One region of the Stenotrophomonas sp. LMG 10879 genome, then DNA from elsewhere that is predicted to be linked to it. Evidence: riboswitches for the same ligand, from Rfam matches in the RefSeq annotation. Region 1 holds a riboswitch; the other holds the start of a gene.
The links. A riboswitch is a leader RNA that binds a small molecule or an ion and turns the genes downstream of it on or off. The one in region 1 is predicted to bind thiamine pyrophosphate.

Region 1 (4,419 bases):
GTCAGGCCGACCAGCCGCGAAACCACCAGCGCGACATACATGACGCCGGAAAACTGCTCCAGCATGACCAGCGCGCGGGCCTGCGGATGCAGTGGCACGACATCACTCAGCCCAACACCTGACAATAAGCTGAAGCTCAGATAAAGCAGCTCCATCCACGTGCGCTGCGGCCCACCACTGGCGCCCTGGAAACTGCCCGGATACCACTGCTGACATACCGCAAAGGTAAAAGCGAATGCCCACGCCAACAACGTGAACGTGGCGCCGGCGGCAAACAGTTCGTCGCGGGTCACCTTGTGGTCCTGCAGCATGTAGGCGATCAGCGCACCCGCGGTATAGAAATACAGCAGGCTTTCCAGCAGCTGTGCGGTGATGCCCAGTGCCGGCCGGTCGAGCAGTGCCGCAGAGAGGGAAAACACCACCGCCGGGATGGCCAGCACCAACGCCAGCCAGGTGCCCAGCGGGCTGCGCTGCACCACCCACAGGGCCAGGCCGAGCACGGCCATGCCGAACACGCCTACTGCCGCGCGCCCGGCAGCGGTTTCGTCCAGCGCCGGGTACAGCAGTACCGACAGCAGCTGTGCCCCGAGCAGCCAGGCAGAGGGATGACGGCGGGCGATGGCCAGCCAGCGGGTGGTCACGGCAATGGGCATGGTTCCTTATCCCCAGGGAACGATGGGCCGAGGATAGCGGCATGTCGGTGAGATGGGTGATGGGATGACGCCGGGCGTGGCCCGGCGCCGCCCTCTGCGATCAGCCCTGCTGGTACACCTCGGCGCCGGCTGCACGGAACTGCTCGGACTTCTCCTGCATGCCCTTCTCGGCGTATTCGCGCACGTCCTGGGTGATCTTCATCGAGCAGAAGTGCGGGCCGCACATCGAGCAGAAGTGGGCCAGCTTGTGCGCATCCTTGGGCAGGGTCTCGTCATGGAATTCCTTGGCCTTCTCCGGATCCAGGCCGAGGTGGAACTGGTCATCCCAGCGGAACTCGAATCGCGCCTTGCTCAATGCGTTGTCGCGCACCTGCGCACCGGGGTGGCCCTTGGCGAGATCGGCCGCGTGCGCGGCGATGCGATAGGCCATGATGCCGTCGCGCACGTCCTGGCGGTTTGGCAGGCCCAGATGCTCCTTCGGCGTGACATAGCAGAGCATGGCGGTACCGAACCAACCGATCATGGCCGCGCCGATGGCACTGGTGATGTGGTCATAGCCCGGCGCGATGTCGGTGGTCAGCGGGCCGAGCGTGTAGAACGGTGCCTCGCCGCACTCGCGCAGCTGCTTGTCCATGTTCTCCTTGATCAGCTGCATCGGCACATGGCCGGGGCCTTCGATCATGGTCTGCACGTCGTGCTTCCAGGCGATCTTCGTCAACTCACCCAGCGTTTCCAGCTCGCCGAACTGCGCCGCATCGTTGGCATCGGCAATGCAGCCCGGGCGCAGGCCATCACCCAGCGAGAAGGTCACGTCGTAGGCCTTCATGATTTCGCAGATGTCTTCAAAATGCGTGTAGAGGAAGTTTTCCTTGTGGTGGGCCAGGCACCACTTGGCCATGATCGAACCGCCGCGGCTGACGATGCCGGTAACGCGCTTGGCGGTGAGTGGCACGTAGCGCAGCAGCACGCCCGCATGGATGGTGAAGTAGTCCACGCCCTGTTCGGCCTGTTCGATCAGGGTGTCGCGGAAGATCTCCCAGGTCAGCGCTTCGGCGCGGCCGTCGACCTTCTCCAGCGCCTGGTAGATCGGCACCGTACCGATCGCCACCGGCGAGTTGCGGATGATCCACTCGCGCGTTTCGTGGATGTGCTTGCCGGTGGACAGGTCCATCACCGTGTCACCGCCCCAGCGGATCGCCCACACCAGCTTTTCCACTTCCTCGGCAATACCCGAGGACACCGCGCTGTTGCCGATGTTGGCGTTGATCTTGGTGAGGAAGTTGCGGCCGATGATCATCGGCTCGCTTTCCGGGTGGTTGATGTTGTTGGGCAGCACCGCACGGCCGCGGGCGATTTCCTCGCGCACGAATTCCGGGGTGATGATGTGCTGGATCGATGCGCCGAAGGATTCACCGGGATGCTGCTGCAGCAGCGCGGCATCACGGATCGCCTCCAGCCGCTGGTTCTCGCGGATGGCGACGAATTCCATTTCCGGGGTGATGATGCCGCGGCGCGCGTAGTGCATCTGGGTGACGTTGGCACCGGCCTGCGCGCGGCGCGGCAGGCTGCGCGCGGGGAAACGCACCGGATCCAGCTTGGGATCGTGCTCACGCGCGCGGCCGAACGAGGAGCTGAGGCCATCAAGCTGTTCGGTGTCGTTGCGCTCCTCCACCCACGCACGACGCAATGCGGGCAGGCCTGCGGAAAGATCGATAGGGACCTGCGGATCGGTGTACGGGCCGGAGGTGTCGTAGACGGTGACCGGTGCGTTCTCTTCACCACCGAACACGGTGGGCGTGCGGGTCAGCGCGATCTCGCGCATCGGCACCTGCAGGTCCGGGCGCGAGCCGGGCACGTGAATCTTGCGCGAGCCGGGAATGGGCCGGGTCACGGATTCGGAGAGTTGCTGGGCCTGTTGCTGCAGGGCAGAGAGCTGTGCGTTCATCGGGCATCGTCCAGGAAGGTCAGGGACGAAGCGGCGGCGCACTGCACCTGCGCCCGGACAGCACCAAGGCGGTCCTTGGGCGGGGTCGGGGCACGGCTGCATTGCAAAGCTTCCCTACGCCGGTATGAGCCGGATCAGGTTCCAAGGGACTATCTCAACCGTGGCCACAAGGCCGCGGTACCCCCGCTTCTTGGTGCGCATTAGAGCATAGACCGCCTGCCTCCGGGGTTGCCTCCGGGGTCAGATCCGGTTCCTGCGGAAAACGGATCTGACCCCAATCGCCATTCGTTAACAGAACCGTGACGTCGCATTCAGTAACGTGCACGCGCACCGCACCGTCGCAAGCGGTGCATTCCCTGCCGCCATCGCGGCGCCTGTCCGGTGTGCGCACGCTGTCGCTGGACCACTCCCTGCAAGCTTTCGCTCGCTCCCCTCAATCCCTTGATCGGAGAAGCTCCTTCATGGTGTTTCGCATTTCCATTGCACTGGTGTTTGCCCTGGTGCTGCTGGCCGGCCTCGCGCCCGGCCCCTTCAATACCGTCGTGCAGGCGGCGCTGGGCGATGTCATCCGCAGCGTCGGCTGGCTGTACCTGCTGGTGGTATTCCTGGCGTTGGTGTTCCTGATGTACCTGGCGTTCGGCCGCTTCGGCAACCTGCGCATCGGTGGCGAAGACGCCGAGCCCGAGTTCTCGCGCGCCAGCTGGATGTCGATGCTGTTCGCTGCCGGCATGGGCATCGGCCTGGTGTTCTGGGGAGCGGCCGAGCCGATTTCGCACTTCACCAAGCCACCGGAAGGCATTGAACCGCAGAGCATGGACGCCGCACGCGCCGCGATGCGCTATGTGTTCTTCCACTGGGGCCTGCATCCGTGGGCGATCTATGCGCTGATCGGCCTGGCGATGGCCTGGTTCCAGTTCAACCGCAACGGTGGTGGCCAGATCAGCGACATGCTGCAGCCGATCATCGGCCGACACCATCGCGGCTGGATCGGCAAGGTGGTCAACATCTCCGCCGTGGTCGCCACCGCAGTGGGCGTGGCCACGGCACTGGGTTTCGGCACGGTGCAGATCGCCGCCGGCGTGGAACGGGTGTTCGGGCTGCACGCAGGCATACCGCTGCAGCTGACCATCATTGCAGTCGCGTTCGTGCTGTACATGGCCTCCTCGCTGAGCGGCGTGGGGCGTGGCATGAAGTGGCTGTCCAACGTCAATCTGGCGCTGGCGGCATTGCTGCTGGCATTGGTGCTGGTGCTCGGCCCGACTGGCGCCATCTTCAACACCTTCACCACCACGCTGGGTTCCTACCTCAACCAGTTGGTGACCATGAGCCTGCGCATGTCGCCGTTCTCGTCCAGCACCTGGGTGGCGGACTGGACGATCTTCTATTGGGCATGGTGGATTTCGTGGGCACCGTTCGTCGGTTCGTTCATCGCGCGCATCTCGCGCGGCCGCAGTGTTCGCGAGTTCGTGGTGGGCGTGGTGCTTGCGCCCACCCTGCTCGGTTTCTTCTGGTTCTCGGTCTTCGGTGGCACCGCGATCTGGTCGCAGATCTTCGGCCACGCCGACCTGGTGCAGGCGCTGGGCAACGGCTATGAAACAGTGCTGTTCACCCTGTTCGACAGCCTGCCACTGCCGTTGCTGCTATCGAGCATCGCCTTGGTGCTGTTGATGATCTTCTTCGTGACCTCGGCCGATTCGGCGGTGCTGGTACTGGCCACGATGTCCACCGACGATGCGGGCGAGCCATCGCGCAGGCATAAGATTGCGTGGGGCGTGGGCATCGCACTGATCGCGGGCGCGTTGCTGCTGGCCGGTGGCCTGG
Region 2 (4,419 bases), on a different contig from region 1:
GGCAACGAAGTGCATAAGCAGGGTGCGCACGGCGAAGGTGTGCGCAGGGCACAGGAACAGTTGGGCCACCTGGGGTATGTGGGTGCCGACGGCAAGCCGCTGGTCGAAGATGGAAAGTTCGGTCGCAACACCGAGGCTGCCGTGCGCCAGCTGCAGAAGGACAACGGCCTGGCGGTGGACGGCATCATCGGCCCGAAGACGCTGGATGCGATCAAGGACGCGCGCGAGCGCCCGCTGCTCAATGACGAGCGCCATCCGCAGAACCCGATGTACAACCAGGCCGTGAAGGGCATGGAAGGCCTGCCGGCAGGCACCTTCAAGGACCGCCATGCACTGGAGGCCGCTGCCGCCGCACTGACCAAGGAAGCGCAGGCCAGCGGCATGCAGCGCATCGACTCGGTGGTGCCCAGCACCAATGGTGAGCGCATGTTTGCCGTACAGGGTACCGCCGGCGACCCGGCCGCCTGCCGCGCGGCGGTGGACACCCGCGCTGCCAGCGAGCAGAGCATGGCGCTCAGCAGTGGCGCGGTGCACGGTGCACCGAATGTCCTGCAGCAGCAGGACGCCCAGCAGGAGCAGGTCAAGCAGGCCCAGCGCGCCATGGGCCACTGAGCCAGGCCGGGGGAGACCAGGGGAAGGGCCGCGTACTGCGGCCCTTTTCCTTTCTGGCAGCTGAGCGGCCGCGGCGCTTTCAGCCTCGCTTCATGCCGCCTGACGCTAGATGAATGCGCAAGCCGCACGGGGATCGCGCGCAATGTTCCGGCAATGTCCGGGCACCAGCGTGGTCCCTACGGCAGCAGGGGCGCCCAGCGCCCTCCCTGCCCACCGTGGCATGCACCTCACAGGAGAACCCAACATGCTCAGCACTTCCGCACTCAGCTTCCGTGGTCTGGCGATGGCCCTGGCACTTCTTGCCGGCGTGGCCGTGGTCAGTGATGCCAGCGCGATGTCGAGGAAGGACAAGCGCACCGTGGTCGGTGCCGTCGTCGGCGGCGTGGCGGGTCACCTGATCTCCAACGGCGACCCGGCCGCCACCGTCGGCGGCGCGGTTGCCGGCGGCGCCATCGGCAACCTGACCACCTCCGACCGCCATGATCGCCGCTACGACGGGCGCTATGACCGCCGTTACGATCGTGGCTACGATCGCCGTTATGACCGGGGCTACAACCGGGGTTATGGCTACGACCGCCGCGATGACCGTCGCTGGCAGCGCGAGCGCCATGACAACCGTTACTACCACGACCGCGGCCGCCATCGCGGCTGGTAAGCGTGCCGGCCGCAGGCCGCACATGATGTCCCTGACGGGCGGGTCGATGACCCGCCCGTTTGCGTCTGTGGCGTCCATGGCGTTGAATGCGCAGCCTTGGATGTTCCTTTACTCACCAGCGGCCGTGGCATGACTTCTTCCCCCCATCGCGTGCAGGGCCTCAACAACGACGAGGTCGCCGCCGACTGGCCGGCGATCGACGCGCAGGAGATCACCTGGCTGCGTGGCCACTTTCCGCAGCTGGGCGCGGACAGCACGCTGCGCTGGCACAGCCCGCGTCCGTTGTCGGCCGCGGCCATCGTCGACGGCACGCGCGGTCCGGTCTTCATCAAGCGCCACCACCACAGTGTTCGCAGCGCTGGAAGCCTGGAAGAGGAACACCGTTTCATCGCGCATCTGGCGACTGCCGGCATGCCGGTAGTGCAGGTACTGGCCAGCAACGAGGGCCGCACCGCACTCGAACACGGCCAGTGGACCTACGAACTGCATGCGGTGGGCGCCGGCATGGACCTGTATCGCGAGCTGCCGTCATGGTCACCGCTGACCGACGTCGCCCAGGCCCGCGAGGCAGGGCGCATGCTGGCCACGCTGCACCGCGCGGCAGCCGGCTACCAGGCCCCGCAACGCAGCACCCACCTGCTGGTGGCACGCGACGACCTGATCCGCGCCGATGACCCGATCGCCGCGTTGAAGGCCGACCTCGGCAACCGCCCCGGGTTGGCCCGCTACCTGGCGCGCATTCCCTGGGAAGAACAGCTGCGCCGCGACGTGCTGCCCTGGCACCACGGCCTGGCCGCGCGCCTGCAGGACGAACCACGGCTGTGGGCGCACAACGACTGGCACGTCTCCAACCTGCTGTGGAACGACGACGGCACGATTGCCACGGTGCTCGATTTCGGCCTGGCCTCACCGACCAGCGCGCTGTTCGATCTGGCCACCGCCATCGAACGCAACGCAGTGGCCTGGCTGCAACTGGAGCGCGGCACCGACGCGGTACGCATCGATATCGCCCTGGCCCTGCTGGAGGGCTACCGGCAGGAACTGCCGCTGTCGCCCACGCGCGTGCACCTGCTGGCCGACCTGCTGCCGATGGTCCATTTCGACTTCGCTCTGTCCGAAGTGGAGTACTTCGAGGGCGTCACCGGCTCCACCGCGAATGCCGACGTCGCCTGGCAGCCGTTCATGCTCGGGCATCCGGCCTGGTTCGCCACGCCCCCTGGCCAGGCCCTGCTGGCGGCCCTGCACGCCGCCGCGTAAGCCGCGAGCCACCCAACACGCTGGGTACCCAGTAGATCGACGCCATGCGTCGATGATGCGCTCGGCCGGGGTCAGATCCCTTTCCGCTGGAAAGGGATCTGACCCTGGCTGAAGGGCGGTAGCTCGCAAATCCGTACCATTTGTAGTGAAATGGTCACCTGAAGCGGGGGTGCCTGGATCTGCCAGGCTGAGAGAGTCCCTTGGAACCTGATCCGGTTTGCACCGGCGTAGGGAGCTTTGAGCCGCAGCCACACCCCCGTCATGGGCCGGTGCACCTGCGCGCCGTCGCTTCGTCTCCCTTGTTGTCTGAAGACGAATCGAATGAACCGCTGCCTGCGCCCCACCCTGCTCGCCCTTGCCCTCTGCGCCGCCCTGCCGCTGTACGCCAGCGAGGCAGGCACCGACGCCGTTGATGCTCCGCCGTCCTCGCCCACCGATCTGGCGGCAGTGCGCGTGCAGGCCGGCAAGCCGGCCACCGACACCTCGCGCGTCAACGCCTTCGGCGGCGGCTCCTGGAAGGACACGCCCGCCTCGGTGAACGTGCTGGAGCGCGACTACCTCGACCGTCGCCAGGTACGTTCGCTGTCCGAGCTGGCCAGCAATGACGCCTCGCTGGGCGATGCCTATGCGCCGGTGGGCTACTACCAGAACATCGCCATCCGCGGCTTCGCGCTGGATGCGGCCACCGGCTACCGCTTCAACGGCATGTCCATCGCCGGCGAACAGCGGTTGGCGCTGGAGAACATCCAGGAAGTGCAGATCCTGAAGGGCGAAGCCGGCCTGGCGGCGGGCGTGATGGCGCCCGGCGGCATCATCAACTACGTGGGCAAGCGCCCGGCGGAAGTGCGCACGGTCACTCTGGGCACCGATTCGGAAGGCTCGCGCTATGCCGCCGTGGATGTCGGCCACTGGCTGACCCCGCGCTTCGGCGTCCGCTTCAATGCCGCCTGGGATGCCAGTGATTCCTACGTCGAGCATGCCGACGGCCGCCGCAACTTCTATTCGCTGGCCACCGACTGGCTGATCGGCGAACACGGCAAGCTGGAAGTGGATGCCAACTACCAGACCAGCTCGCAGCGCTCGGTGTCCGGCTTCCAGCTGCTGGGCGCGCGCGACCTGCCGCGCGGCGTCGACCGCGAGCGCCTGCTCGGCTACCAGCCGTGGCAGCGGCCGGTGGACATCGCCAGCACCAACATCACCGCCCTGCACACCTACGACTTCAACGACGCCTGGCAGTCGCGGCTGTCGATCGGTCACAGCCGCTCGGTGATCGATGACAACGTCGCCTTCGCCTATGGCTGCTACTACACCGCAGGGTGCGCAGACGGCAGTGTGCCGGGCAACTATTTCGCCCCCAACGGCGACTACGACATCTACGACTACCGCAGCCCGGATGACACCCGCCGCAACCAGCAGGCGCGTGCCGAACTGCGCGGCAGCTTCGACACCGGCAGCGTCGGCCACCAGCTGAGCATCGGCGCGGACTACTTCCGCCGCACCGTCGACAAGCGCCCGAGTGTCAACGAGTACGTCGGCACCAGCAACATCCACGATGCGCAGGTGCCGGTGTTCGAGCCCTCACCGAAGATGCCGGGTGCATCGGCACGGCGCCTGGACAGCCGCCAGACCGCGTTCTTCGCACTGGACCGGATGAGCTTCGGCGATGACTGGCAGTGGCTGGCCGGTGGCCGCTTCGTGCGCCTGGACGAGCGCGCCTACGACAAGCGCGGCACGCCGCAGCGCCACAGCCGCCTGTCGCGCTTCCTGCCGCAGACCGCGCTGGTGTGGAAGGCTACTGACCAACTCAACGCCTACGCCAGCTACGTGCGCGGCATTTCGCTGGGCCAGGAAGCACCGTTCTGGACGTCCAACGCCGATACCTTCCTGCCGTCGAT

Region 2: it holds a riboswitch for thiamine pyrophosphate, as region 1 does, so the genes downstream of both, CR919_RS07920 (TonB-dependent siderophore receptor) here and thiC (phosphomethylpyrimidine synthase ThiC) in region 1, are expected to answer to the same signal.

The regions. Positions count from the first base shown of each region.
Region 1 is NZ_PEJT01000019.1:35,655-40,073, forward strand. Features, by position in the region: gene CR919_RS20725 (ion channel) at 1-653, opposite strand, end outside; gene thiC (phosphomethylpyrimidine synthase ThiC) at 754-2,598, opposite strand; TPP riboswitch at 2,692-2,793, opposite strand; gene CR919_RS20735 (BCCT family transporter) at 3,060-4,419, shown strand, end outside.
Region 2 is NZ_PEJT01000004.1:211,866-216,284, reverse strand. Features, by position in the region: gene CR919_RS07935 (peptidoglycan-binding protein) at 1-612, shown strand, start outside; gene CR919_RS07930 (glycine zipper 2TM domain-containing protein) at 857-1,267, shown strand; gene CR919_RS07925 (phosphotransferase) at 1,397-2,524, shown strand; TPP riboswitch at 2,680-2,775, shown strand; gene CR919_RS07920 (TonB-dependent siderophore receptor) at 2,846-4,419, shown strand, end outside.